Regions from separate parts of the Paenibacillus sp. FSL R7-0198 genome, predicted to be linked through region 1. Evidence: riboswitches for the same ligand, from Rfam matches in the RefSeq annotation. Region 1 holds a riboswitch; each other region holds the start of a gene.
What was found. Region 1 has a riboswitch for cyclic di-AMP ahead of MKY87_RS03000 (3D domain-containing protein). Riboswitches for the same ligand answer to the same signal wherever they lie in the genome.

Region 2: it holds a riboswitch for cyclic di-AMP, as region 1 does, so the genes downstream of both, MKY87_RS26235 (C40 family peptidase) here and MKY87_RS03000 (3D domain-containing protein) in region 1, are expected to answer to the same signal.
Region 3: it holds a riboswitch for cyclic di-AMP, as region 1 does, so the genes downstream of both, MKY87_RS16370 (C40 family peptidase) here and MKY87_RS03000 (3D domain-containing protein) in region 1, are expected to answer to the same signal.

What each region holds. Positions count from the first base shown of each region.
Region 1 is NZ_JBBOCB010000001.1:731,818-742,173, forward strand. It holds gene MKY87_RS02985 (PspA/IM30 family protein) at 1-328, opposite strand, end outside; gene lpdD (prenylated flavin chaperone LpdD) at 441-782, opposite strand; gene MKY87_RS02995 (polysaccharide deacetylase family protein) at 937-1,728, shown strand; gene MKY87_RS03000 (3D domain-containing protein) at 1,837-2,511, opposite strand; cyclic di-AMP (ydaO/yuaA leader) riboswitch at 2,514-2,710, opposite strand; gene MKY87_RS03005 (amino acid ABC transporter ATP-binding protein) at 2,927-3,649, opposite strand; gene MKY87_RS03010 (ABC transporter substrate-binding protein/permease) at 3,636-5,099, opposite strand; gene MKY87_RS03015 (M20 family metallopeptidase) at 5,285-6,460, shown strand; gene MKY87_RS03020 (alpha-glycosidase) at 6,879-8,645, shown strand; gene glgA (glycogen synthase GlgA) at 8,785-10,227, opposite strand; gene glgB (1,4-alpha-glucan branching protein GlgB) at 10,224-10,356, opposite strand, start outside.
Region 2 is NZ_JBBOCB010000001.1:5,960,229-5,970,584, forward strand. It holds gene MKY87_RS26205 (YkvI family membrane protein) at 1-665, opposite strand, end outside; gene MKY87_RS26210 (xanthine phosphoribosyltransferase) at 870-1,451, shown strand; gene MKY87_RS26215 (hypothetical protein) at 1,549-1,878, shown strand; gene MKY87_RS26220 (hypothetical protein) at 1,998-2,216, shown strand; gene MKY87_RS26225 (carboxymuconolactone decarboxylase family protein) at 2,358-2,687, shown strand; gene MKY87_RS26230 (hypothetical protein) at 2,757-3,458, opposite strand; gene MKY87_RS26235 (C40 family peptidase) at 3,583-4,047, opposite strand; cyclic di-AMP (ydaO/yuaA leader) riboswitch at 4,053-4,184, opposite strand; gene pelA (pectate lyase) at 4,604-5,566, shown strand; tRNA gene MKY87_RS26245 (tRNA-Leu) at 5,699-5,783, shown strand; gene MKY87_RS26250 (carbohydrate-binding protein) at 5,928-7,622, opposite strand; gene MKY87_RS26255 (divergent polysaccharide deacetylase family protein) at 8,075-8,869, shown strand; gene MKY87_RS26260 (N-acetylmuramoyl-L-alanine amidase family protein) at 8,844-9,587, opposite strand; gene MKY87_RS26265 (YqzE family protein) at 9,783-10,001, shown strand; gene MKY87_RS26270 (hypothetical protein) at 10,157-10,356, opposite strand, start outside.
Region 3 is NZ_JBBOCB010000001.1:3,789,282-3,799,637, reverse strand. It holds gene MKY87_RS16390 (transglycosylase domain-containing protein) at 177-2,255, shown strand; gene MKY87_RS16385 (YwhD family protein) at 2,458-2,961, opposite strand; gene MKY87_RS16380 (M1 family metallopeptidase) at 3,063-5,054, shown strand; gene MKY87_RS16375 (hypothetical protein) at 5,065-5,916, shown strand; cyclic di-AMP (ydaO/yuaA leader) riboswitch at 6,162-6,299, shown strand; gene MKY87_RS16370 (C40 family peptidase) at 6,303-6,773, shown strand; gene MKY87_RS16365 (GNAT family N-acetyltransferase) at 7,129-7,623, shown strand; gene MKY87_RS16360 (c-type cytochrome) at 7,774-8,130, shown strand; gene rbsK (ribokinase) at 8,205-9,188, opposite strand; gene MKY87_RS16350 (4a-hydroxytetrahydrobiopterin dehydratase) at 9,233-9,529, opposite strand; gene MKY87_RS16345 (hypothetical protein) at 9,560-9,715, opposite strand; gene MKY87_RS16340 (hypothetical protein) at 9,780-10,073, opposite strand; gene motA (flagellar motor stator protein MotA) at 10,307-10,356, shown strand, end outside.

The DNA.
Region 1 (10,356 bases):
GGTCATAGCTGGTTTTGTACTCAGCCATCTTCTCTTCAGCAGCCTTTTTCTCTTCCAGAGCACGTCGAGCCAAATCCAGATTCTGAGCACGTGCCGCCGTATGCGCCTGCTCTTCACGTTTCTTCACAAGTGCTTCCTGCTCTTCGAATAACTGCTTGAATTTCTTCTCAATGGCGATCTGTTGAGCTACTGCTTTCTCCGCATCTTCCAGGTCCTCTTGCATGTCACGGATATATTGGTCCGTCATCTTGATTGGATCTTCCGCCTTGTCAATAATGGCGTTAACGTTAGACATTGTTAAATCACGCAATCGTTTGAAAATGGACATTATGTTATTCCTCCTAGTCGATATTACATCGTATATAAACATACATACGTAACAATCTACAACTCGTTTCAATTTTAGCAAATAAAATCAAAACATGCGATTGCTCTTTATGTTAGGAAGATCGTTTATCCTTGTTCAGATGATCCTCCATCAGCCTCTCTGCAGTCTGCACGATTTCGTCGATCTGCATCCGCGTGATGGAATCAAAATGGATACCCATGATCACCGTAACGGTTACTTTCAGCTGCAGGGCAGCCTTTCGGGCAAGTCGCTCACACAGCTCTTGTTCCTTATGCCCAGGAATATGTACCGTCGTCCCGCTTACGCGCTCATGATCCACGTAGAACGTGGCTACGGCGCCAATATGCGCCTTTCCTCCGGTAACGAGAAAAACCTTATCCTCTCCTGCTTCAATCACCTGTAAACGTATGGATTTCAAATCATATGTACTCATATCCTATCCACCTATCCTTTTCTATATGTTATATATGGAGGAATTATGGCTGTCATAAGCTAAATCCGCAATGAAACTTCTCACACTACGCATATTTTATGGAACCCCCGGGCATACCAAGGAGAACGTCATTTTGGAAAAGGAGGCCGTTATTATGCGCGTACGCCTCATTATGCTGATGGTTATCGTTATTTTTCTCGGGGGATATCATGCTCCAGTTTCATCGCGGGATGTCTCAAGCCCGTCAATTGAATCAGTATCAGGTTCGGATTCTGCTGAAGAAGAACAACTGACATTGGGACAGTTACGTCAAAAATATGCCGATACGTTCAAAACCAATGGTCCTTCAACAAAGAAGGTTGCACTGACTTTTGATGATGTACCTGATCCACGGTTTACTCCACAAGTGCTGGATGTATTGAAGAAATACAATGTCAGAGCTACATTCTTCATCGTGGGTAGTCGTGCTGAGAAACATCCGGATCTGGTGAAACGCATCGTTAAGGAAGGGCATTTGGTTGGTAATCACAGCTACAATCATCCTGAATTCAGTAAGCTGTCGATGAATGCCTTTCGCAAACAAATTTTACATACCGGGGATATTATTCGACATTTAGCGGGATATACGCCCAAGATGATTCGGCCGCCTTATGGAGACATTAATGAAGAACAGCTGCAATGGGCAGCTAGACAACACTATAGCATTGTGAACTGGAACGTTGACTCACTGGACTGGAAAGGCCTCTCCAAGGAAGAGGTGAAGGATAACATCCTATCTGCCGTGAAACCTGGCTCCATCGTTCTGCAACATGCAGGAGGCGGTGTGGGATCTAACCTGAACGGTACGATTGAGGCATTGCCTGAAATCATTGAAGAACTGCGTAACCGGGGATATGAACTGGTCACCTTGGACGAGATGTTGGGATTGCCAAAGGCCAAAGATTAGGATGACCGTGATAACAAATAAATGCGAATATTAAAAGGGTGCTGTTCAATCGCAGATTAGCGACTGGCAGACACCCTGTTTGAATTCATTTTAAATGTTATGATCTCTCTACTTCAGAATGTACAGCTCGATATCCTGAAAACCAAATGTGCTTACAGACTGTTTGCTACCCGGGATAAAGATATCAATCCGGTGACCCTTGATTGCACCGCCCACATCACGAGCTGTAGCTACAAAAGCCTGTTTTGGCAATCCCGGATGGCTGTGACCGGTTACCAGTACTTTGGTTCCGAGTGGAATCACACTTGGATCAACTGCGATCGTACCCAGTTCAAGATCATTGCCGAAGTAATCCACAGCACCCCATCCTCCATTTTCAGACGGATCTGCAGAGTATGCCGTTGCTTTTACGTTCACAGCTTTGCTGTAATCGAATGTTTTACCCCAAGCCTGAACAACTTTGTTATCTGTGTTAACGTCCAAGCTTGCTGTAGTAACAGTCTTCGCTTGGGTCTTGCTCTCCGTTGCCGCAGCTGCTGCTACATTGTTTGCCTTACCGGGAATCGTAATTTTCAAACCATCATAAATGTTGTAAGGCGAAATGTCGTTGTTTGCTTTAACCAACGTGTTGATTGCTACTCCATATTGTTTTGATAAGGTGTAGAAGGTATCCCCTTCTTTGGCCACATGAACTGAATCGGCGTGAGCCGGAACGGCTTGAATGAGCATTGCTGTTGTCAATAATGCTACTGCTGTTTTGGCTATACGTTTCTTGTTAATCATGGTCTTCCTCCCTCATTGTGCCTGCGAAGTTAGTTGTCGGATTCGGATGAGGAGCCCACCCTATAGGTTCTTCATTACATTTGAAACGTTATGTACCCCTAATTCACCCCAAGCAGTGTGCTGTAGATCTTCCCCCTGCACAATCTGCATCGTTACATCCCCCGCACTCCCTGTCCGGAAGTTTCGGCAGAGTTCAATATATCACAATTTTGTAACCTTAACTTGTAGTAATTCTTACCAAATGGTTTTAACATGTAAGCATATGTAAGAATACAGGATACTTTAGAAATGTTGGACGACCTGATTCCTTTACATTTGGTAACAGAAAAGTTACTTTTCAAATCTATAAGTGATTAATGCGCACAAAAAAATAGCGTTACCGACTCTAAGTCAGTAACGCTATTTGACACTTCATTTAGAGTACTTTGGCAAGAAAATCACGTGTACGTGAATTTTTTGGAGCTCCAAATACCTCATCAGGTGTTCCCTCTTCCACAATAACCCCGCCATCCATGAACAGGATTCGGTCTCCCACTTCACGTGCAAAACCCATCTCATGTGTTACGATGACCATCGTCATCCCGCCTTCTGCAAGACGTTTCATGACATCCAGCACTTCGCCGACCATCTCGGGGTCCAGTGCCGAAGTAGGCTCGTCAAACAGCATGACATGCGGCTGCATGGCCAATGCTCTAGCAATGGCGATCCGCTGCTTCTGTCCACCGGACAGCTGATTCGGGAATGTATCTTTTTTATCGTACAAGCCCACGGTGTTCAGCAGATCAGCAGCAATTTTCTCCGCTTCCTGAGTGGATTGTTTCTTTACTTTAATCGGGGCAATCGTAATGTTTTGCTGTACCGTTTTGTGCGGGAACAGGTTGAAGTGCTGAAACACCATGCCCATTTTCTCACGAGTTGCGTTAATGTTGTGCTTGGGGTCCGTGATTGACACGCCTTCAAAATCAATCTCTCCTGAGGTGGGCTTCTCCAGCAGGTTCAAACAACGCAAGAAAGTACTTTTACCTGAACCGGAAGGACCGATGACGACGACTACCTCACCTTTACCAATCGTCACGTTAATGCCCTTAAGCACATCGTTATTTCCATAAGATTTGTGTAATTGTCTAACGTCTATCACTTGCACTCAACTTCCTTTCCAGTCGTCCCAGCAGCTTGGACAAAATGAACGTTAATACAAAGTAGATGGCTGCCGCAATCAAAAATGGACTCAAGCCTTGATACGTAATGTTTTTGACCACACTTGCCTGATACATAATGTCCACCATACCGATAACCGAGATAATGGAGGATTCTTTGATGATGGTAATGAATTCATTACCGATCGCAGGTAATACAGCTTTGAAGGCCTGTGGCAATATGATATAACGCATCGCATCGCCTCTTCCCATACCTAAGGAACGAGCTGCCTCCAACTGACCACGATCCACACCTTGGATACCTGCACGGAAAATCTCCGCCAGATAGGCACCACTATTGATTGAAAGTGTAATGATACCTGCCTGAAGTGCAGTAAAGTTAATGCCAAAGCTCAGAGAAAAACCATAGTAAATAATCATTAATTGTACCAGCATCGGTGTGCCACGAATCACTTCAACGTAAGCTGTACCAATCCAGCGCAAGATTGCGGCGTCATGCAAACGGAACAAACAGATGATCAATCCAATAATTACCCCGAAGATAACCCCAAGTGCAGACAACAGAAGTGTGTATCCTACACCTGTAGCATAGAAACTTTTGTACTCCCAGAATACTTGGAAAATATTTTGTGATTTGTTCGCTTTATCCGCCATCAAGAGGCTGGCGTCCGTCACCATCTGATTGATTTTATCTTCACTTTTCAGTCGCTCCAGTGTTCCATTTACTGCAGCTAGCAGCTCGGTATTACCTTTACGAATCCCGATTGCCGCTTCTGCTTGCTCTTCGTCCGGAACAGCAGCAGCAAGTCCAATGATATCGTCCAGATAACCTGCAGCAACGGTATCTTCAACGATTGCCGCGTCAATGCGTTTTGTTTGCAGTTGAAGCACGATATCCGAGATTTTATCCAGCGCAGTAAGCTTCGCTCCTGGAATACTCTGTCCGATCGTTTCCTGAATGGAGCCTTTCTGAACGCCAATCTTCGCATTTTCAAGTTCTGCCATGGTTGGATATTTGTCTTTATCCACATTGCGAACCATAATCACTTGTTTTGATTTATAATAGGTGTCGGAAAAATCGATACTTTTCTTCCGCTCATCCGTCGGCGTCATACCTGAAATCACCAGATCAACACGCCCGCTCTGCAATGAAGGCAGAAGACCGTCAAAGCCCATATCCTCAATCACAAGCTCAGCGCCAAGATCTTTGGCAATCTCTTTGGCGATCTCAATATCGAAGCCCACAATTTCATCTTTGCCATTAATCACTTTATGGAATTCGTATGGTGCAAAATCGGCACTTGTACCGAGCACCAGTTTTTTACTGCTTGAATTATCTGTAGTTCCACTTGCAAGTGCCACAGGAACGGCAGTCGTCAGCAGAATAACAAAGGTCAACAGCATCATGGTGTAACGACTTATTAATTTCAACCTTTTTCTCTCCCCTTACAATACTTTGTATGCTTCTCTCATGTTGATGACTGAGTCATTATAAAGTACAATGCATGATTATGCAATGCATTTTGACATTACAAATCTTGACTTGTTTCTGAAAAAATAAAGCAAACATGATATAATCAATGAATTATTTTCATTTTTGCATAAGGAGTTTACTAATGACATCTAACAAATCACAGATACTGACGGTTATTGATCAATATGCTTCCCGTTTTAAAGCCATTTCATCATATATCGGTGCCAATCCCGAACTGGGAAATGAAGAGTTCCTTGCTTCTGCTCGTCTAAAAGAAGAACTGGTCTACCACGGTTTCACTGTAGAGGCTCCAATCCTTGGACTGGAGACAGCCTTTATCGGAACCTATTCAGCCGCCAAACCCGGCCCTACCATTGCTTTATTGTGTGAATATGACGCCTTGCCGGAGATCGGTCACGCTTGTGGTCACCATCTGATCTGTATGATGAGTCTTGGAGCTGCTGTTGGGCTGAAATCCATTCTGGATGAAGTAGGTGGAACCATTAAAGTGTTTGGTACCCCCGCTGAAGAGACACGTGGTGCCAAAGTACCGATGGCGGAAGCAGGTTTGTTCGATGACTGTGATGTCGCTCTCATGGCGCATCCGTATTATGCCTACGAAAAGTCCGGCAGCTCACTGGCTATTGATGCAGTGCAATTTGAATTCCATGGCCGATCTTCACATGCTGCTGCAAGTCCGCACGAAGGTATTAATGCTCTTGATGCCGTCATTCAAACGTTTAACGGAATCAACGCATTCCGGCAACAAGTGAAAAGCACCGTTCGGATTCATGGTGTGATCAACAACGGAGGTCAGGCAGCAAATATCATTCCTGACTATGCTTCTGCGCAATTTTATGTACGGGCAGCAACTCGCAAAGAACTGAATATCCTCACAGAACGTGTGATTCAGATCGCTGAAGGCTCTGCTTTGCAGACAGGATGCAAGCTCGTGACATCCAACTATGAAACGTCCTATGATGAGATGGTTACCAATGAAACATTCTCAGCTGCGTTTAGTCAGAATCTGATGGAACTTGGCATCCCGCAAGAAGAGATTGTAAGTGGTAATGATCATGGCTCCATGGACATCGGTAACGTTTCCCTGAAATGCCCTGCAATCCATCCCTACATTCGTGTTGTAGACGAGGTGCATACCCTGCACTCCATAGCCTTCCGTGACCTTGCATTACAGGAGAGCGCGCTGGATGGCATGATTCTGGGAGCAAAGGCACTTGCTACAACAGCCTATGACGTACTGAGCCAGCCAGAGCTGCTTCAAACCATCCGCACGGAGTTCGAGCAAGCTATTCGCTAAAATTCACTTTCAACATGTTATATAGGGGTGCCCTGAACAATCTTGAATTTCAAGTTGTTCAGGGCACCCTTTTTCTAAATTAGCAGTAAGTATAATCAGCACAAAGCTGGAAATGCTGTGAAAGAAACCTTTGAAAACGATGAAAATAATGCATTTTATTACAGTAAATATGATTCTTTGCTGGCTAACTTGGTTAAATATAACTATAAGTACGTGTTCTAAAGACCGGTTTTCAGTACCGAGAAGATGGGATGAAGCTAGAAATGGAGTAGCGGAGCGTAGTCAAAACTACGTGAGCAACGGACATTTCGGCTGAATTCCATATTCGATGCCAATGATGCCGATAGGCATCACTTGTAATCAAAAGCGGGCTTTTGAACAACCTTTATAACTTATCCTATATTCAGGAGGTGCTGTCATGCTGCTCGAAGCCATGTATCATGTTCCTCGTGACAAGTGGGCTTATGCCTATAATTCTTCTACCATACATCTGCGCGTACGAACCAAACGTAATGATGTGCAATACGTGACTGCACTGACCGGAGATAAGTACGATTGGAATGGAACGTACAAGGAAATTCAATTGGAGAAGGCTGCTTCAGATAACATGTTTGATTATTGGGAAGCTGCCGTCAAGCCACAATTTAAACGTCTCACTTATATATTTCGAATAACCGCTGGTTCGGAAGATGTTTTTCTTGCGGATAACGGAATTCATTATGAGGCCCCCTATCCAACCGGAGGATATTATGAGTTCTCGTATATACATGAAATCGATGTGTTTAAGGTACCCGAGTGGGCCAAAGAAGCCGTCTTTTATCAGATCATGACTGAACGGTTTGCTAATGGAGATCCCAAGCTGAATCCACAAGAAACCCATGACTGGGGTGGCAAACCGGAGTTGGACAATTATTTTGGAGGAGATCTGCAAGGTGTGCTGGATCATTTGTATGACCTAACTGAACTTGGCGTGAACGCCATTTACTTTACCCCGTTATTCCAGGCCAATTCCTACCACAAATACGACACGATTGACTATAAAAAAGTCGACCCCCATTTCGGTGATAATGCCCTGCTCAAACATTTGACAGAAGAATGTCATCGCCTGGGTATCCGAGTAATGCTGGATGCTGTGTTTAACCATTGCAGTGAAGACTTCCCTCCTTTTCAAGACGTGCTCCATAATGGAAAAAACTCAAAGTATGCCGGTTGGTTCCACATCAATGAATACCCGGTTCAGATAAAGGACGGTATACCTACCTACGATACATTTGGTTTCTATGGCAACATGCCCAAGTTTAATACAGCGAACCCTGAGGTTAAGGCTTACCTGCTCGATGTAGCAGAGTACTGGATTAAGGAAATCAAGCTGGACGGCTGGCGGCTGGATGTAGCGAATGAAGTGGACAACCATTTCTGGCGTGATTTTCGCAAGGTTGTGAAAGCAGCCAATCCCGAAGCCTATATTGTTGGTGAAGTATGGAGCGACTCCTTGACCTGGCTTATGGGAGATCAATTCGATTCGGTCATGAATTATCCATTTGCCGACAAAGTGCTTCAGTTCTTTTGTGGATCAATGGATGGTTATCATTTTGCCAACGAGATGGGTTCATTGATTATGCGATACCCACAACAAACGAATGAGGTCATCTTTAATATGCTGTGCAGCCATGATACCCCTCGCCTGCTCACCCGGTTAGGGGAAGACAAACGCCGATTAAAGTTGTCGGTTGTATTTCTTTTCACCTATATCGGAACACCTTGTATCTTCTACGGCGACGAAGTTGGGATTAGTGGTGATGCTGACCCGGATTGTCGAAAATGTATGGAATGGGACCCGGCCAAGCAAGACAGAGAACTTTATGATTTTTATCGTCTGATGATCGATTTACGCAAAAGCAATGAAGCGCTGCGCAAAGGACGCTTCCGTTTCCTCAAGGCTGATCATAATGATCCTTGTATCGTTTACGAACGTGTAGATGACAACCTCCACTTTACCGTATGGATGAACAATACACCTCAAGATCGAACGCTTTCTCATCCCATGGAAACAAAAGACTGGAAGGATGCATTAACTGAAGATCCTGTGTTTCCAACCGATGGAATGATGAATATTAAGCTTGACCCCTATGGGTACCGCATTTTGTACAGACAACTTGATCCGGCAACTATCCAACACAACTGAGGTTTAAATTCAGCAGTCATATAAAAGAAAAACACTTCCACCGTCTCAGATGATACTTCATTCTGAACTTTGGAAGTGTTTTGTTTATTTGATAAAAAAAAGCCACAGCATAATATGCTGCGACTTATTCAGAAGTCCATCAGTTTACAGGCTCAAGTGTGATCCGACGATAAATGTCCATATATTCTTCAGCTGAGACATTCCAGCTGTATTCTCCGCCCATTGCATTTTTCACAATTTTCTTCCAGTGTTCTGGCTGTTTGTAGATCTCCTCAGCACGCCGAATGGTATTCATCATGTCATGTGCATTAAAGCTTGTGAATGAGAAACCATTCCCTTCTCCAGTAAACTCATTGTATGCCTGCACAGTATCGTTCAGACCGCCTGTTTCCCTTACGAGAGGCACACTACCGTATCGCAGAGCCAGCAGCTGACTAATACCACAAGGTTCGAACCTCGATGGCATCAGGAAGATATCACTGCCTGCATAGAAACGGCGGGATAATCCATCGTTAAAGGTGATCTGGGCAGACATTTTGAGCGGATAACGATTAGCGGCTTCACGGAACCAGTGTTCATACATAGGCTCTCCTGTTCCCAGTACCGCGAATTGAATGTCATCATAGTACAGCAATTCATCAAGGATACGGCAGACCAGATCAAGCCCCTTAGAGTCCACGAGCCTTGTCACCATCACCATGAGTGGTACATCAGGACGAACAGGAAGTCCAAGTTCCTTTTGCAGCTCAATTTTGTTCTCCGTTTTCTTGGACAGACTTGTTCTGTATTTCACTGGAATTTTGGTGTCCGTTGCCGGGTTGTAACTCTTGGTATCAATTCCGTTCACAATCCCGCTGAAACGATCTCCAAGTGAACTGAGCAGTCCGTCCAGGCCGTATCCATAATAAGACGTTTGCACTTCCTGTGCGTATGTTGGGCTTACGGTTGTCACATGGTCAGCATACACAATTCCTGCTTTTAAGAAATTGACATTACCATAATATTCGGCTCCATCCACGGTGAAATATCGATCGTCCAGCTCAAGGATTTCACTGAATAACTCATGCGGGAATACCCCTTGGTACAACAAGTTATGTATGGTGAATACCGTACGAATATCACTGTAGAATGAATCGTGTCTGTAATGGGCTTCAAGCACCAAAGGAATCATTCCTGCATGCCAGTCATGACTGTGCAGCACGTCAGGTTTGAACTCAATCTGTGGCAACACTTCGAGAACCGCACGGTTGAAGAAGGCGAAACGCTCGCCATCATCCATATACCCGTACACTCCATCACGCCCAAAATAATACTCATTATCCACAAAATACACTGGAATTCCATCATGAACCAGCATTTCAATCCCACAATAGGGTCTGCGCCAGCCAAGAGGCACATCCGTTGTAATTACAGGCTGTAACGCGTCTTTATACTCATCGGGAATCCCCTTGTACTTAGGCATAATCACCCGCACATCTGCCCCGCTCTTCTTCAATGCAAACGGGAGAGCACCGATTACGTCAGCAAGGCCTCCTGTTTTGATAAATGGATGTACTTCAGCAGCAGCAAATAGAATATTCATGCCTTTGTCCTCCTCTTCGGTTTGAGCGTGTTGCTTTCATTTTTATTCTTCGTTTTTGAACTGACGGAAGTGATACTCGCAGGTGATTCATCCGTTTTCCGACGCGTGTTCTTTTTTAGAATCACGATG
Region 2 (10,356 bases), 5.2 Mb from region 1:
CCACCCAATACTCCACCCCATTTCAGCACACTCCGACTACGAATCTGGTTACCTACAGGCACAAGAACAGCTTGAGCCAACACCAGATTGAATGAAGTATACAACAGTGGAGACAGCCACACTTGAACAGGGTTTGAGTCTGTCGTCAGTGTGATGAATCGGGAAGCGCCTGGATGATGGATGGTACTGGTGATCATGAGCAGAGATAACAGGAGCATCATGGGCACGACGATGCTATTCATTTGTAGGATGGCCTGAATGCCTCGACCGAGAAGCAGATATGTCCCTACAAGTGTGACGATCAGACCTGTCTGATAATGCAAACCCAGATGTTCGACAAAAACGGAACCTGCTCCGGCAAGCATGACACTGTTCACGCCAATGAGAATGAGAAGGGTCACCCAGGTGATCCATTTTCCCGCCTTGTGGCCGAATAAATGTTTGTTCAGATCCTCATAAGAGCGGGACCCGGTATCGTGAGCGATCAGCATCATTTTGGTACCTAACCAGACAAAGAGCATGGTAGATAAGCCTATGGTGATGGTGGCCCATTTGCCATACTGGGTAAAAAACTGCAAAATTTCCTGCCCTGTAGCGAAGCCGGCTCCGACAACCGTTCCGATGTATGTAAATGCGATCTGCAGCACCCGAAATGCCTGTTTCATGTGTTTCCCCTCTCAGGCCCCTGTATAGTTTGGACATGCGGGTACCATGGTACAAGGTATGCTTGACCCACGAAAGTCATGACAATCGATAATGAGCTTTGGCTTGAATTGCGTCTCAAGGACAGCGCCCAGGCAATTTCGCTTGAACTTATAGATAGATATATGATACTTTTACCTCATAGGATAGGCTTGGGAGGTCAAATCATGGAATTATTGAAACAACGAATTTTACAAGAAGGTGTGGTTATCTCGGATCAAGTATTAAAGCTGGATGGTCTGTTGAACCACCAGATTGATCCTGCATTAACGATGGAGATGGGACGTGAGTTCGCTGCCCGTTTTCGTGAAAGTGGAGTGACTCGGGTAATTACGGTAGAATCCTCAGGGATTCCGGTTGCTTTTGCCGCAGCCTATGAACTTGGGGTGCCCCTTGTATTCGCCCGTCGCAAAAAAACACTTCTGGCTGATCCTGATGCTTACTGTGAACGCGTACCGTCCTTTACCAAAGGAATTGTAACTGACATTATGGTATCCCGCGAGTTCATCCATGAGAATGACCGTATTTTGTTCATTGATGATATCATTGCCAATGGAGATGCCGCTCGTGGCGTCATCAAAATTATCGAGCGTTCCGGTGCGGAACTCGTCGGATTCGGCGTTGTGGTCGAGAAAAGTTTCCAGGCAGGGGCACGCACGATTCGTGAACAGGGTATTCCGGTGGAAGCCTTGGTACGCATTCGTTCCCTGAACGATGGTACGGTACAATTTGACGATAACGAAATGTGACATTTTAAAGGAATAGGGCCTATTTTTTGAACTATGCCTTTGCATGACCGCGGATTTCATTTATAATGGGGTTATGTTAGGGAGAGGAGGCAACACCATGGGGAACCAACCGGCAACAGAACAATTTTTTAATGATAAGCTGGCGGAATCGAAAGTTCATTTTGAACGTGCCCTGGATTGTAAACATACGGAATTCGATGACCTTTATCCCTATATGATTGAACATCCTCAATTTTTCTGGTACAAACGCTATGTTGCCTGGTCAGAATTACTGACGATTGTAGGCTTGTGCGAAGAGTTGTCCTTCTCTTGGAAAGAACAATTTACACCGCATCAAGTGGAGTACCTTGAAGAACGTGTGATGTCCGCCAAAGTGCTTGATTTTTGGTTCGAGAAGAACGACAGCAAAGAGCACGCGCAGCGGTAACTTTCAGTCGGGACATAATTTCGAATGACATGACAGTCCAATACAGTCACGTGAGACCTAAATGACATTTCATTTAGGTCTCTTTTTGTAAATAAATTTGGAATATAGGAGCCATGAAGATGATCAGTGATACAGAACTGGACGCCCTGCGTCTGTCAGGTGAGAAAGTAAGAGTAGTACGGGACGAGCTGGAATCTAACGATGTAACCGGGATTGTTGTTGCCTGGGATGGCGAGCAGGTACTTATCCGTCGTCAGAATCGACGTGTCGTCAAGCTGGATCGCGGTTACCGATATCAGCTGTTCAGCGAGCCGCGCCAGAGTCCACTTAGTGAGTAACAGTTTATAATTATGGCAGAGCCATGAGCGTTAAATGTTTGGAATTACCATGATTTGTTGGCATAATTGACTCACTCGGGAGAGAAGATAGGTACAGTGAGGAAGATCTGTAACTATAGCCGAGAGGGTGTGCTACAAGCGATGACATTGATGAATGATAAAGTTCATGCCTACAAGGATCAGATTGGAGCATTAAGCGATGTACTGCCAGGTGTGGTGAAGTCATATCATGAGTTTACGGGAGAATGTTTCCAACCTGGCGTGATTGATGCCAAGACAAAACAGCTCATTGCGCTCGGCATTGGATTGTTTGCCAACAATGAGGTATGTACTTTCTACCATGTAGAAGAAGCCCGTGCCAAGGGCGCTACAGATCAGGAGATCATGGAGACCGTAGCCGTGGCCGGAGCTGTAGGAGGCGGACATGCTCTGTCTCAGGGCGCGATGCGAGTGCAGAAGGCGCTACATTAATATAAAAAAACATTGTGAAAAAGTAACAGGGTTATACTTCCCTTCAATATGGGAGTATAACCCTGTTTTTTAAAGATCGTTTTTACTTTCTTTACTGTTTGCTTTTTTATTATACTTGTCCACATCAGCAAATTTCTCCATAACGGAGTAGTTTGCTGTATAGTTTATTGTGGAGTACCGTTCAGGACGAAATTCAATCTTAGAGCGATCAGTATCCCAGAGATATATAATGGAATTATCGAAGGTCTTGCTTCCAGGCTGACCATATTTATTCGTTAGCTCTTCCAGAATTTCATCAGAATCCTGACTATTTAACATGCCAAAATAATATGTGGCCTCGTGGAGCAAGAAGTCATCTAATGGATATTCATCTGCTGCATTTTCCATTTCTTCAAGGCGCTGGTCCATTATTTTGTATATCTCTTCTTTCCTTGTTTCTGTTGTATTGGGGTTATTTAATTCCTCTGATAATTCCTTTCCTTCTTCCATCATTTCCAGAATGCTATCATTGTCTAATAAATCAGTGAAAACGTATTTAGCATCTGCTTTCTTACCCAGAACTACAAGATTAGAATATTCGATACTTTTCTCATGTTCATTATGTACGTCCTCTTCATAACCTGAGTTACCGTTCTTTTCTTCAGTTGAAATGACTTTGTCGATCTTGGTACCCCATGAAACATCTCTAAAATCTTTTTCGTTCTCGCTACTGCATCCTAAACTACCTATTACTAAAATAGCAAAACTTAAAACAAACATTAACTTTTTCAATTGTTCTCCTCATCTCCTTTTATTTCCTAAAACATTTTACATTGTTTAAGAAAGCAGTTGAAGACAAAAAATGGTTAAACAAAAAAGGCATCCGGTTAATAACCGATGCCTTTTTGTATGTGAATTACATTTTACCCAACATTTTATCATACATAAACTGTCCAGTTACCCGACGTGCTGTTACATAGCGGTCATTGAAGTATGGATTCGATAACTTTGTGATGCTTACACCTTTACTGCTGGAGGCATGAGCGAATTGTCCGCCGCCGATATATACACCTGTATGTGAAATGCCTTTGCCTGTTGTATTAAAGAACACCAGATCACCTGTCCGAACATTACTTTTGGCTACCGGAGTACCTGCTTTGGCTTGCTGCTGAGAAGTACGTGGCAATTCAATGCTGTATTTGTTGAAAAGATATCTCATAAAACCAGAACAGTCAAAGCCGGCTACAGTCGTGCCACCCCATTTGTAAGGAATACCTGTCATGTTGTTCACTACGGAGTTGATACTGCTTGCCTCTGTGCTTGTTGCCCCGGATGTAAATAATACAGCTGCTCCAAAAATGGAGATAATCAGTTTTTTCAAAATCAATGTTCTCCCTTCGATGCCTACGGAGTTAGCTAAGGGTTCGGTAGAAGGTTCCCTATATTTCCTATGTATAAGAATAATTCACCCAAATTGGTTCCCCCGTTTTCAAACATGAAACTCGGCAATGAATAATTAAGTTTTTGTAACTATTTGAAACTATATTGCATAAATGCGTAATTGTCAAACCCATTTAAAACCCTTCGTAATACCTCAATGTTAGCGGAATTAAGGTTTTTATATGAAAGAAGGGATTAAGTTTGGGTATCATTCATGACAAAAACGTCATTATTGATTCGTTTAAGACGAATTTGGATAAATAAATAGGTTTGTCATGAGTTAAAAGAACTATCCCGTTATGTAGAATTAGAGAGATTATATTCATTAAGTTGCATATATTGACAAAAATCGATTTTTTGCATATTATCTGATTATCCAATCCACATATTGGATTAAAATTGATTTTATTATGCGATAAATACAAATAAAGGAGGTTTGGGGACGCTTATCATAGGTAAAGTAGAAGTGGCAGATTTATAAAAACGAACATAGGAGAGTGTTACATTTGAAAGCGAAGAAAATAATTACTTTTGTCCTGGCATGTACGATGGTGTTCTCAGCAGTTGGAATGGCAGTTCTCCCTGTAGGGACGGTATCTGCTGCGGATGCATCGGGTACTACAGCGAGTATTTCAGATGTTTTGAAGAACCAGCTGCCGGATGGAGGTTGGAGAAAAGATTATAAACAGACAAGTGGAGAGTGGGCGAAGTCCACGATAGACAACAAGGCTACATACTCAGAAATTAGAAGATTGGCGAAGGAATTTAAAAAGACGAATGATCCGCGATACTCCACAGCTGCAATCAAAGGAATTAACTTTTTGATCAACATGCAGTATTCAAACGGCGGATGGCCACAAGTTTACCAAAGCTCTGGATATCACAAGCATATCACTTACAATGATGATGCCATGATTAATGTAATGATCATGTTGGATGAAGTAGCGGCACGCAAAGGTGATTTCTCATTTATCGACAGCACACTTGCTAATCGCAGTAAAAATTCAGTTGCCAAAGGTGTGGAGGCGATTCTGAATACACAAGTCGTTTCAGGTGGTAAGCTGACAGCATGGGGACAACAACATGATTCCAGTTCCCTTAAACCAGCGAGCGCAAGAATCTACGAAGTGCCATCGCTGACAGCTGGAGAGAGTGTAACGATTGTTAAATTTCTGAAAACCAGACCTGCTAACGCTAAAATTACCGCATCCATTAAAGGAGCGGAGGCTTGGTTTAACAAGGTGAAAATTACGGGTTACAAGTATGAAAGAGCTAATGGAGATAGTAAAATTATCGCTGATTCCAAAGCTGCACCGATTTGGGCACGCTTCTATGAGATCGGAACAGATAAACCAATCTTTATTGGTCGTGACGGGGTAGTTAAATACAAATTAAGTGATATTGATAAAGAAAGAAGAGGCGGTTATGCATGGTATGGCAACTGGCCTTCCAAGCTTTAATTTGTAGTTAAAGGTAAAGCCCGAATCGACGTCTGGTTCGGGTTTTATTGTTATTATTTTCAGTGTTGACATGATAGATTCCGCATGATATATTATTTATTGTCGCCGATATTGATGGTGGAGATACAATATGCGGTCGTGGCGGAATTGGCAGACGCGCACGGTTCAGGTCCGTGTGGGCTAACCCCCCGTGGAGGTTCGAGTCCTCTCGACCGCATCTAAAAAAAAGACTCCTTAAGCTAACGCTTAAGGAGTCTTTTTTGCATTTTTTGATATAACACTAACTTTAGACTTGAGTATCCAAGAGGTTAGTGCTTAGCTGCATGTACAGCAAATGTCTTCCATCAGCCCTAAGGAACGTTTATTGCGCTGCGGTAACATTAATGCTGTCAATATTCGGTCCTTCCGATCCGGTGGTAACCACTTTCAATGTATTGGTCCCCGTGTTCATGGGGACCTGTATTGTTTTTTCAACCCAAGTGGACCAGCTTCCCGTAGCCGGAAAGGGCTCGTTGCTGATAACTTTGGTTCCGTTAACAAAAATGTCGAGGTTCCGTGTTCCACTTTCCAGCGCATAACGAAACTTTACGTTTTTGGTACCTGTTGTAGCATTATTAATGCCGTTCCATTGAATGGCTGAACCAGTCATCGCATTGAAGTTAACATACCCGGAGCCAGTGTAACCGGGGTAGATTGTTTCAATGGCAGCTTCCGTAAGTGATGTTCCGGTCTCAGCTTCATACGTAGTGCCACTGCCTGTATTCCCGCCGCTATTTCCGCCAGTAATGTTGGCAACAAATGTTGTTACGCTCTGAGGCGGGAGCTGTGCCGTGAAGGCTCCATTGGATACGGTAAGCGGGGTTCCGCTTGCCAGGTTCCGACTGCTGTCCGTAATCCATGAGGACACAGTGGAGGCATTACCATTCTGCAGAACGAATTTTTGGCTTGTGGCTGAAGTTCCACGGTTAATCGCCACGACGACGACTTTGTTATCACCTTTGTAGGCTGAGACAAAGGTGTTCGTATCCGGATTTTTCGTTGCGTCGACTCGCAGGTAGCCTGGACGCACGAATTTGGAGAAATGAGCCATATTATATCCGCGTTTGCTTATGGTACCGTCCTCTTTCATCGGACCATACTGTCTGCGGATGTACCACCACACATAGGCCTGGAAATCACCTTCTACCATGGCATTGTGCATGTGATAGGAAACGTCCAGTGCTTCAGGCCAGCGGTCTGCTGAGTTGTTGTCACTATTCGGAACGTACACCTCAGTCATCCACAGTTCTTTACCGGCTCCTTTTTGCTTAAAGAGAGGGTAGGCAAAGTTCGAAATTTGGGTTCCGTACGTATGTGCTCCCAGAATGTCCATGTTGGCAAGTGCCTGCGGATCATTCAGGATTGGGTCGGATATGTTCTTTAAGTACTGGAACGATTCAGGCGCCATGACTTTGGTACCTTGAATGGACCCGGCATTTTCTTTCATGAATCGAAGGATCTCTTGTGGAGTCCACCAGGTCCAGTCATGAGCATAATCCGGTTCATTTTGCACAGAAATGGCATACAGATCTACGCCGTTATTTTTCATGTAGGTTACAAAGTCGTTCAGATGTTGCGCATATGCGGCATATTTGTCGTATTTCAAACGTTTGGCATTGGTGTCCCCATTGCGGTTGAATGTTTCAACCATGCTGCTTGGAGGATTCCATGGGGATGCAAATACGATAGCCCCTTTTTCAATAGCCCGTTTGGCTGTGGCAACTTCACGATACCAGTTATTAGAATCTGGATCGACGTAGATCCTGAGAATTGAAAAGCCTAACTGATTCTGGTCATTACCAAATGCAGTTTCACGTTGAGCGGGAGTCAGATCACCAATCCAGGCAGGAAGGTTAATGCCCCCAAAGCCCTTGATCAGTTGTTTTTCTGAGGACAAATTAATGTTGGCATCACTTGCCGCCGAAACTTGTGTAGGACTTAACATGAGGGGCAGAGCTGTTAAGCAGGCCAATAAAACATTGATCGTCTTTTTGAATTTGAATTTCACTACTTTCATCCTCCTCGATAATGGTAAATGGTTACATAGAGAAACCGCGACCAGGAAAACAAACAAGAATAGCGGATTGACTGGCATTTATTTTATGTAAACCCTTTCAAAACCTCCTTCCATAAATCATAGGATAGAAATGAAGCATAGAACCTCTTTCATTTGTTGATTCTACTAAATAATTCCTAAACTGAAAACCTGACAAATTACAGTATTTTTTCTAATTAATCTCTATTTTCTAACTATTCAATGACAGTTCTTGTCTGATTGCAAAAGGAAAACTGGAATGATGGCGGTGTTTGCTTGAAATACAGGTCTCCAATGGCGGGGATATTGTTATTAAGGAAGGCTTTGGCTTACATATTCCTACCTTCATTATCAAACAATGAGATCACAGAAGTTACGGGGAGGGAATCATGATGAAGGTACAGAGAAAGATTTATCGATTCATTGCATGTATCATGGCATTTTTGATTGTGTATTACGCAGACATATCGGCAGGAGGTCCTACAGCGGCAGCTTCAGAGTCTACATCGAATCACAAAAGGTTAGCGATTATCATCGATGATGTTGGTAATGACATGAAGGGTACGGCAGAGATCCTGGCGATGCCAGTTAAACTAACGGTAGCGGTCATGCCTTTTTTGCCAACAACGAAGAAAGATGCGATGGCTGCACATGAAAAGGGGATGGATGTGATTGTGCACATGCCCATGGAACCCAAGAAAGGACGACCTGAATGGCTGGGCCCGGGTGCAATCACATCCAATCTAACAGATGAAGAAGTCCGCTCACGCGTGGAGAAAGCGATTGATGATGTGCCCCACGCAATTGGCATGAACAATCATATGGGTTCCAAAATTACTTCGGACAAACGCATCATGTCAATTGTGCTCGATGTATGCAAGGAGAGGGGCCTCTTCTTTGTAGACAGCCGTACGAACTTTCGCTCCGTGGTGGGTGAACTGGCCGTATCCAAAAATATGCCACCTGTAGGTAATGACATTTTCCTGGATGATCAAAACTCCAAACAACACATTCGCAAGCAAATGGATTTGGCTGCTCAGCGTGCGATCGACAAGGATATCTGTGTTGTTATTGGTCATGTCGGTCATTCGGGGATGAACACATCCGCAGTGATTCGTGAGTCCGTCGCCCGTCTGCAAAATCAGGTTCAATTTGTAGGAATCGGTGATCTGGTTCGAGATGTGTGGCAATGGCATTCTGCTCCTACACTACCGACAGATAATAAATAATGCCATTGGCAATAGATTGGGCGATTCGTTTTTGCTCAGCGGGGTCACTCATTCTGGCTCGATCTGCCGCATTGCTCAAAAATCCAGTTTCGACGATGACGGCAGGTTGCTTCACGTAATTCAATAAATAAAAGGGCTTGCCCCATACGACCCCGTGCTCCGTTCCGTACAACTTGTTCATAGCGTCCTGAATGGATTGGGCCAGCAAATAACTCCTGCCTTCTTTCTGGTGCAATACCACCGGGCCGTGTGCGGCCGATCGGGGACTCCAGTTGGCATGGATGCTGACCACAATATCTGTACTTACTTCTTCGCTAAGGCTTTTACGTTGGGCAAGATCCCTGGTATGACGGGAGCGGCTGTTCAGCCAGCGGTTCTCATCACTAAGTGCATAATCACCAAGTCGATTGATGATAACGGCATAACCTTTGCTGCGAAGCAGGAGATAGACCTTTTCGCTAATGGCCAGGTTGATATCTTTTTCCAGCACACCTTGGGCTGATGTACCACCGTCAATACCGCCATGGCCTACATCGAGCAGGATAACGGGTGCTGCAAAGGCATGATGACTTGAGCGATAAGCATCTCCATCGGTCACCGGCAGCATGGATGGACTGTTCTGGGACGGGGCTGCTTTTCCATAAGCGACATGGGGCAGCATGGGTAGGCAATGGATGCTGAGTAGCAAGGCTACCGAAGCGGTCAGCAGCTTATACATGGGAATACACACTCCTTCATGAAATAGGTATCGAATGCAGATTAATGACTCTATGGATACCTTTGGCATTAGACTGTGCATTCTGAGGTTTTTCATACTCCTTTCAATAAAAAAATGTTTAACCATAACACATCTTGCACACAATAGAACTATCGTAAGCTCCGCTAATGTGCAGGAGCGAAGGAGGCAGATGTTATGGCCAAAAGTGATGAATTGGTAAAATACATTACGCAGCGTGTTGTTCATTATATCGATACACCGAAGGACGAGCGGAAAGGTCGCGCCAAAAGGAAAGAACCATGGGCGATGAAGTGGTTTGGCATGATTCCGTTTGCTGTATCTCTGTGGGTGGGGAAAAAGGAAAAAGAATTGGACACCCAGTCTCATAAACGAAGTTCTTCGGGCAAAGGGTAACGATCGCTCACCTACTTCACTCAGCGAGTTTTAAGACACGCCCTAATGTAAAACCAAAAGACGCAATCCCTTTATTTCATGGGAAGGCGTCTTATTTGTTGTGGAGAGTTATAGTTTTAACGTGAGTTGACTGAATCTTAAGATTTTGCTGATAATCAAGGATTTACGATGTAAAAATGGCCATCTTGCTGCAATGTGCTCATAGGGACAAAGCGTTGAATGGATGATTTTCCGCCTAACGCTACATATAGAATGGACTCTGCTTCCTGATCTGTGTGCCACAGCTGATAACCGCTAACGGGTAGAGGACCGCCGTATACGACGTTCCGATCATCCGCTGAGAAAACAATCTCTT
Region 3 (10,356 bases), 3.1 Mb from region 1:
TAGTATCTTGTGCCGAATCTTACCTTTTCATTACCCTTTTGCATTATACGCGATTGACGTTTATACTGCAAAACGGTTTTCAAGGCGGAAATGCTACATTTTGTTTGCTTATGCACCCGATTGAATATCCCTGCCAATCAAGTCCCATACTGGAAGAAAAGAGAGGAGCCCGTTCCATGACCAAGCCAAATCAAAAGACCCGCAAACGCGGGTTCCGTTTACGAAAATTCATTAAAAACCTGTCTCTGCTCGCCGTGCTCGCTATACTTGCTACCGCTGCAGGATTGGTGTACCTATACGCAACCAGCCTGCCTCTCGCAGACTCTGACCGGAATTCCAGATTACTGGACAGTCAGGGTGAAGTCATCGCTACCTTCTCCGCAGGTGGCAAAGACTCTGTACCCGTTCAACTGGAGGATATCGCTCCAGATCTGGTCAATGCCACTCTCGCTGTAGAGGACCGCAAATTCTATAATCACTACGGGTTCGACGTGCAAGGGATGGGACGGGCTGTGCTCGTTAACCTCGAACATATGCAGATGTCGCAGGGTGCGAGTACATTGACTCAACAGCTGGCGCGTAACCTATATCTATCTCATGAGAAAACATGGACTCGCAAAGCCAAGGAAGCCATGTACACGGCGCAATTGGAGATGAAATACAGCAAGGATGAAATTTTGCAGATGTATCTGAACGAAATCTATTATGGGCATGGTGCGTACGGAATCGAAGCGGCTTCGCGAATGTATTTTGGCAAATCAGCCAAACAGCTGGATCTTGCAGAGAGTGCCATGCTGGCAGGAATCCCGAAAGGACCTACCTACTATTCACCCTATAACCATATGAAGAATGCCAAAGACCGACAGAAGATTGTGCTGAATGCCATGGCTGATATCGGTAAGATCACCCAAGCCGAAGCGGATAAGGCCTATGAGAAAATGCTTTCGTTCAAACCGGAAAGTGAGCGTAAAACGGTGGAAAGTGCCCCGTATTTTCGTGACTATATCCGGAATCTGGCCATCAAAGAGCTGGGAATCAGTGAAGCGATGCTGGATCACGGAGGATTGAATATCTACACCACCCTGGATCTGCGTGTACAAAAAGCAGCTGAAGACGCCATAGCGAAGGGTATGGATGCCAAAAGCGAGCTGGAGACGGCCCTCGTGTCCATCGACCCTCGTACGGGCTACATCAAAGCCATGGTAGGCGGCAAGAATTATCGCACCAATCAGATTAACCATGTACTGGCGACAACGCGCCAGCCAGGTTCGGCGTTTAAACCCATTATGTATCTGGCAGCCCTGGAATCCAAGCAGCTCACCAGTGCATCCATATTTAACAGTGAACCTACCCTTTTTCACTATGACAATGACCGCAAAACCTATAAACCCGGCAACTTTGGAGACAAGTATCTGGGTGAGATTGATCTAAGACAGGCGATCGCCGCTTCAGACAATATCTATGCGGTGAACACCATTATGCAGATCGGTCCTGAGCAGGTTGTGAGTATGGCAAAAAACCTTGGCATTACAAGCAACCTGAGCGCCGTACCTTCTCTTGCACTGGGAACGTCACCTGTCAGCCCGCTGGAGATGGCGTCGGCCTTTTCCGTCATTGCTGCTGGTGGACAACGGACGCCACCTGTAGCCATTCTGCAAGTGACGGATGCCGCAGGACGTGTACTCTATGAATCGCCTCAGACGAAGGCTGAGACCGTTGTGGAACCTGCGGCAGCTTATGTACTGACACGTTTAATGGAAAGTGTCTTCGAAAATGGAGGAACGGGCAACCGGGTGTCTAAGGCGATCAAACGTCCGGTAGCGGGAAAAACGGGAACAACCAACACGGATGCCTGGCTCGTTGGATTCACACCGGAGCTCTCCACCGCGGTATGGGTTGGGTACGACCAAGGCAAAGCCATCTCAACTTCGGATGGCCGCCGGGCGGCTCCGATCTTTGCCCAGTTCACAGAGCAGGCACTTGCGAGCGTACCACCCAAAATCTTCACCGTGCCTGATCATGTCGTAAGTGTCTATATTGACCCGGAATCCGGCAAGCTGGCAGGCAACGGTTGTGAAGAGAAACGGCTGGAAGTTTTTATTGATGGTACTGAACCGACAGAGGTATGTCATGGCACGACGGATGATTCGGATTCTGGAGAAGATGAGAAGACCCGTCAGGTACAGAATCAACAAGGCATACAGGAAGAGAAACATTCCTGGTGGGGAGATTTCAAACGTTGGTGGGTAGAATGACGCAAATGCGCGATGACTTAGTTGCGTCACCTATAACCTCTGGTTATATTGAACAATTGGAAATTCACTTCGGATGAAAACTCATAATTATTCAGATCAATGAATACGATTAATGCACAAGCAAAAGACCCCCAGCCGAACTTTCCGGTCAAGGGGCCTTTTGCTTTTTTTTGCTTTTATACTTTGTTGAAAATGATCTGCCTTAAGCGAGTGCTTCCTTCAATACATCTGGAGAAGCATTCCACCAGTCTTCGTTGTGTGAGATCAGCAGTGTCTTAAGTGCAGCTCGAGCTTCAGGTCCAAGCTCATCCAGCATGAAGCGACGCTTCAAGGCATAATCCATGCGATTCACATGTTCCGCCAGCAGTTTCCATCCACGTCTTGCTTCCGTATCAATCCACATCTCACATGCCGTTGCTCCACCATACAGTTGGCCTTCCTCCGTGCGATCCACAGCTACCCACACCAGCCATACCTGGCGTCCGTTGGGCACATCTTCACGATTGGTAGAGAATTTGATATTGCGTTCCACTTTGCTCTTCGCATGCATCGCACCGATATCGATTTTGGCTTCGCCATTATCAATAATGACCGGGGAAAGGTTATTCAGATCAATGGAGCCTGCACCGAAGCCTTTATGCTTGCTTTTTGCACTAACGATATTCAAGGCAATCTGTTTTTTGCCGTTTTGCTCGTTTTGGTCCATGTTTATAGCCTCCAAGGGTTGATACAAATATTTTAACTAATAATTGTCCCATTGCAAACATATACATGCTGTAGATGCTTGTCAACGGGAGGTATTTAACGATGATTCCACGACGCGCCAAGAGCTGGCTCACTGCATCCCTGGCCCTGTGTGTACTTGCCGGAGGGATATGGATCACTCTGGGTTATAATCGCTCAACTCATTCAGAATTGCCAGTACTCGCCCCCGAATCGGGCAAGCCCAAGGCAATAGCTCCAACCCCAGCACCTCCAGAAAGTGTACAGACCCCTACAGCCGAAGTGTACAGCAACCGTGTTGTGGAATATCACATGGATGTAAAACTGGTCGAAGGGAATGTACTGGAAGGGACTCAGACGATTACCTGGACACACCCAGGTAAAAAAACCGTCAGCGAGCTTTATTTTCATATGTACCCCAATGCCTTCTCTTCTGCTGACACCACCTTTATGAAGGAATCCGGTGGAAAGCTTCGTGGTGATGTCATGCCTACCAATGGTTATGGCTCCATGAACATTACCGAAATGAAAACGGAGGACGGGCTCTCTCTGCTGCACCGGATGCAATATGTGCAACCAGATGACGGAAATATCAAGGACACCACCCTCATTAAAGTACGCCTGCCCAAACCCGTTAAAGGCGGGGAAAGCATCACACTCCACACCCGATTCGAAGTGAATCTGCCGAAGATTTTTGCCCGAATGGGAACTGCTGATAATTTTGTCATGGCAGGTCAATGGTTTCCCAAATTAAGTGCCTATGAACCTGTAGGCAGGCGTGGACGAACAACGGAAGGCTGGAATCTGCACCAATACCATGGCAATTCAGAGTTTTACGCCGACTTCGGTATATATAGTGTGCGTATTCGGGTGCCTGAAACATACAAAGTTGCTGCTACCGGATTTCCGACGCAACAAGCCGTGGTGAAGAATGGAGAAAAGGTCTATCAATTCTATGCCGATGATGTACATGATTTTGCCTGGGCAGCTTCACCGGATTTTGTCTACGCCGAGGAACCCTTCTCTGCACCCAATGTGCCTGGTGTACGAATCAAGTTATATCTGGACCCTGCTCATCAGGATCTTAAAGAACGTTATTTCTACGCCGCGAAGGCCGCACTAGCCAATTATAGCAAATGGTTTGGCCCATATCCTTACGCTACCTTATCCATCGTTGTTCCACCCAAAGCGGGGAACGGTGCTGGAGGCATGGAGTACCCTACGCTAGTTACGGCCTTTGGAGCCGATGATACTACCCCAGGTTATGACCTGGAACGTACCGTAGTCCACGAGATCGGACACCAGTACTTCTACGGTATGGTTGCCAGCAACGAATTCGAGGAAGCCTGGCTGGATGAGGGGTTCACCTCTTATGCAGAAGACAAACTGATGGAGCAGGAATATGGATTGATTCCGAATCTGCCGGTACAATCAGGCCTGATTACGTCTCCTTCATCTTTAACACAAGAATCCTGGAAGTTCGATTCACAGAATGAGTATGCAGCCAATGTCTATACACGTGGCAAACTTGTATTGCTTGGTATCGAACATCAAGTCGGCGCAAAAAAGATGGAACGCATTCTCTCTACCTATGTGAAGAAGTACCGCTTCAAACATCCCACTTCGGCTGATTTTCAAAACGTTGTGGAACAAGTGACCCGTACTTCCTGGTCTGATTATTTTGACCAATACGTCTATGGTAACGGGATGGCTGACTTTGCTGTAGAGCAGATTCGTGTTACGCCCGTACAGAAAGACGGTCAAACATGGTACGAGTCATCCGTGACGATCGCAAAAAAAGGAAGTGATTACAACGCCGTTCCTGTTCGCATTGCTTTTGAAGACGGGCATATCCTCACCAAACAATGGAATGGCAAAGAAGATCGCATCACCTATAAATTAACTCACACATCCCCCGTATCCTGGGCCATGACCGATCCCCTGTACACGATCGTGCTGGAGAACCGCCATATGAACAATTTCCTGAAATCCGGACTGGATGAGCAAGCAAAATCCCGCTGGAGCATGAGTGTAACCAAACTAATAGAAGCCATATTCGGAGGTCTGTCATGGTGAGGTGGAAACGGTGAAAGCAAAAATACGTGAAGGCTGGTTTCTCGTCCGTCAGCATATGTTCATTGCCGCACTCTTATTTCTCTATCAACTCATTTGGGGATATTTCTTCTATCGAATGGTACAATCGGCGGTCATCCCCCTACTCCTGCGCTATCCAGATGCTGATGCCGGGGAACTGAGTACACTTTTGTTCAAAATGGAAAGTCAACTTAACTTGTCTACCCATCCGGAGGTTCATCGTTATCTATGGATTCTAGGGGGCATGCTGCTGGTTCGCATGTTGATCAGCCCCCTCATTCAGGCAGGACTACTCTACTCACTTCAGCACTTTAACTCTACAGAAGAGCGCATCCCCTTTGTCCGCGGAATCAAAAATCTGTGGAAACCGATGCTGCTGCTCCACACCATACGTACATTATTGATACTTCTGCCCGCCTACTGGCTCATACCGAAGCTCTACTCGATTCTCATGGACGGATTTCATTCCCTTCAATTACTTTTGCCTGGTATACCTTATGTTGCTGCCTGGATTGTATATGGTTGGATCATCCACCATGCCGTGCTCTACATGCAGTTCGGTGTTTCGGCACCAGAAGGAGAAGGCGGGGCTCACGGTACCCTCAGAGCACTCTGGATTGCACTGCGTCATCTCATCGCCGTAATCGGTATTGCACTCCTGCTGGGCGGAGTTCACCTGCTTATCTTCGGGGCATTCACTTCAGCCTCATGGTTATTAACGGGACTTACCGGACTTATACTACAACAGACGTATCCACTTGCGAGATGTCTATTGAATCTGTGGAAAATATGCAGCCATTTCCGATTATGGCAGTCCAAAATGTCCAAAGGTGAGAGCAGATAGTTTAAAAATTGTTACCATCACATGTTAAACTTATGGCCTAATATGTACTTATAAATAGGCAAACCTCAACCTTTCCCCGTCAAAGGTCGAGGTTTTTTTTGCTAAATTTGTTGCTAAACGTTGCCAAAGCCGTACTCCTCTGTTACAATAATCGCAGTGAGTTTTTAGTAACAACTTTGTAATCTTTACATTCATATTTGTAACTACTTAAAATTAAATCGTCATTTCTTGATTTCGCAGGTGCATAACTAGCATAGCCAAATTCCTGGCACCTGGGAAGCGGGGGAACCAGTTATGGGTGAATTGATCTTGCTACAGAGGGATCATAGGGGACCTTCAACCGAATCCTTAAGCTAACCTCGCAGGCGTTGGAAGGGGAATATCTCTTGTTCAAGAAGAAATTAACCGCAGCTGTACTTAGCATCACATTTGCATTATCGCTTGGTGCAGGTAGCGCATTCGCAGATTCAAAGATGGACACAGTAATTGATTCAGCAATGGGAACTACATACAAAAGTGGGGGAACAACGCTTAACGGCTTTGACTGCTCCGGATTTACACGGTATGTATTCGACAAATTGGGTATTGATTTGGCACGCCAATCCAGTTCCCAATTCGACATGGGCGATTCCGTATCCCGCATGGAAATGAGAGCTGGCGATCTGGTATTCTTCAATACAACAGGTAAAGGCGTATCTCATGTAGGAATCTTTGTAGGGGATGGAAAGTTCGCACACTCCTCTTCTTCCAAAGGCGTTACGATCAGTGCATTGAGTGAAAGCTATTGGGCCAACCGTTATGTTGGCGCGAAACGGATTATGAGCACGGACGCATATGAATCACTGGCCCTTGACTAGGGACAAGCTGAGCAACATGATGCTGTAACCATTAACCATACTGGAACGAAGCAAGAAGCATAACAGAACCGCCCGGTACATTCTCCGCAGGAATGTATCCGGCGGTTTTTTTGTGCTTCAATCCTTATTCATGTTGCAAGTTATACTCGGGGCATATCCTGCGACATCAACAGGTTCATTTTGCGTTCGTTCGTCCGTGCCCTTATGATGTTTTTACCCATCCCGTTATAATATAAACGAAATTACCGGAACTTTTGTTTCATTTTTTTTCTTGGGAAGGAAGACTTGCTAAATGAACATCACTTTTGTAGAGTGGACAAAGAGTTCTGTTTCAAGGAAAGGAGCATGCAGGTGTATGAAGGAAACCCCTGTGACGTTTCACGTTGTACCCATGCGAGAAGAACATGCGGAGCTTATCTGCAGTTGGCAGTATGATCCGCCTTACAATATCTACAGCTGGCTCCCCTGGGAGCAGATGAAAGCTCTGGAAGTGGAATTCGGAGATGCACAGCTGCGGCAGGAGCAATATGCAATCGTCCTGGATCAGAACGATCGTATATGTGGGTTTGCTCAATACTTCCCACTTCAAGGGGTAACCCGGATTGGCCTTGGCATGCATCCAGAGCTGTGTGGTCAGGGTCAAGGGACAGCTTTTGTCACTGCCATTGTACAGGAAGCCATTCGACGAAATCCCACGAATGAGATTGATCTGGAAGTACTCACTTGGAATGCTCGTGCCATTCAAGTCTATCTGAAGAGTGGATTTGTCACCCAGGATACATACGAACGACAGACCCCAACCGGCTTGAAGCCCTTTCACTGTATGGTTTATGAAGGGCCTCGCGGTTAGAATCCATTGCAAAACAACCACATTTGCCCCTTGTTATGTGATTAGTTCAAAAAATTCCCACAAAATGCTATGATGTCAGTACAGGTTCCGTTATAATGATATGGATAGTTTCAGGTTAGATGATCTTTCATTCTGGAGGGGACATAAGGGATGCACAAATGGATCATGAGCGGAGTATTTTTTGCAGCATGCGCTTTAGCTATTGTTTTAATGTTTACGCTTCCAGGGAAAGAAGAAGTGGCTGAAGAAGCCAAACCAACCATGCCGGAAGTAACATTGGATGCCGGACAGGCTGAAGCACTGGTCAAAGCCAATTGTATCTCCTGTCACGGGGATCAGCTTCAGGGTGGCGTAGGACCTGCTCTGGCTAACATCGGTAGCCAGGATGATCTGGAGAAGATCTATTCTACGATTGTCAAAGGTAAAGGTGGTATGCCTTCCTTCAAGGGCAAGCTGCAGGATGAAGAAATTGCAAATATCGCCATGTGGCTGTCAGAGAAAAAATAATCTGTGCACGCACATAACGAAGAGGCGCTTAATCCCCTTTTGGGAGAATAAGAGCCTCTTCGTTATACCAATTATTAGGCCTCTGTGGCATGCTCAGCCAGAAAGGCCTCAACTTCACGTGCGGACGGCATCCCGGACTGGGCGCCGAGCTTCGTCACGGATAACGCGGCCGCACCCATGGCGTAGCCTACGGCCGCGTCCAAAGTCTCACCGCGCGCGAGGGCTACCGCCAACGCGCCGTTGAAGCAATCGCCAGCGCCGGTCGTATCGACGGCGCTTACGGCGTAGCCGGGCGCACGGCACGCGCCGGCACGCCCTGCTTGTACGCGGCCGCCAGGCGCCGCCGCGTACACAGCCCCCTCGGGGCCGAGCGTCGTGACGACAGCGGCCCCGAGGGATGCGGCGAGCTCTGCGACCGCCGCATCCAGGTCTTCCGGCCGGAGATGAGCCCGGCCGGTAAGCACGGCAAGCTCACTGCGGTTCGGCGTGACAACGTCGACGCACCGCAGGAGCTCCTGGGGCAGACCCGGCACTGCGGGAGCCGGGTTGAGCACCACCAGTGCGCTGCCTTCAGCCGCCAGTTGGGCGGCGCGGGTAACCGCTGGCAGCGGGATCTCCAGCTGCAGCAGCACCGCTGCGGCTGCAGTCAGGCTTTTTACCGTATCCGCCTCTTCCAGCATCTCAGGCACCACTTGTCCATTCGCACCAGGAATAACGATAATCCGGTTGTCTCCCCGAGAGAGCCAAATGGAAGCCGTCCCTGTAACCGTTTCTTCCAATATGCGAACCTGCGAGGCATCTGCACCACTTTCCGTCAGACTGTGCAGCAGACGTTCGCCAAAACCGTCCGATCCCACCGCACCAATCATCGTCGTCTGTCCACCCAGACGCGCAGCGGCAACAGCCTGGTTCGCCCCTTTGCCACCAGCGAGAAAATGCAGCTCCTCACCGCTCACCGTCTCTCCCTCTTCCGGAATCGTGTCTGTCTTCACCACGAGATCCATATTGAGACTGCCTACGACAGCAATAAGAGGTTGTTTCTGATTATAGTCTGACATGTATGGTTCACTCACTTCCGGCCGCGCGATAATAACCGACCTTGTTATTCCGACCTCATTTTGTCATAAGCTTCGTTATATTGCCCTGCTTCCTTGATATCTACAGATGTGATACCACCCGCATCCCATGACGTGAGACGCAGCGTAACCGTTGTATAATCAATCGTAATAAAAGGATGATGATTGAATGCTTCCGAGATCGCAGCGACCTCATCCACAAATGCAATCCCTTTCATGTAGTTGGAGAACACGAATTTACGTACAATCCACCGTCCCTCTTCCAGTTCCCAGCCTTCCAGCCTTCCCAGATGAGCTTCGACTTCCTCTTGCGAAAAAACCATGCGTTATCTTCCTCCCCATAGGATGGTACATTACAGACGTGAGTCCGTATAACCACCGACACCTTCGGCGCTATCAACAGCAACCTCAAAGGCCAGGCTCACCGCCATGCGGTTGGCCCATTTCACGACTAACATCTTACCACGGACAAGCTTCAAAATCCAATCAACTACATGGCATAGAACCACTAACCATAAGGCTTTGAGGGCAATTCCAATTCCATTTATACCCCTGAAAATGCATGTAAACACACTAAATTAAAGGTACAAATGTCAACTCTTCTTCCCCGATCAAAATATGAATACGGTGCTGTTCCTTATCATGGATGACCACACCACTTCCAACTGGAATAACAGACTCCTCGCCCAGCGCATAGAACAAATCCTCCGCCAACGCCTCATCCACTTCAAGTTGGTCAGATGCAGCCAGTCTCTCCCACTCTTCCGCGTCCATTTCAAAGAAAACATACCGATCCGGTATGCGTCCGATTGCCGTTGTCAGATCTGTCAAAATTCCTTCATAATCCCGTCCATGCTTTACGCCCATTGGCTTTTCACTCCTATTCGGCCCCTAAGGAGCGGATTTGATCTTATTATACCTGAAAATAGCCCTTAAAAAAAAAGGCCTTCTGGTCGATAAATACATATATGACCGTTTTAACTGTTTTAGCAACCGTAAGGAATGCCTAACATTGAACGGATTGCGGCCAAAAATTCGTCCGGAAGCCCGAATACAGCCGCTTGAAAGGATTCAATTTTATCTCATGGATGAGGTGTATGATGAACATTTCAACGATTATTGGACTAGTTTTTGGACTGGTCTCCCTTGT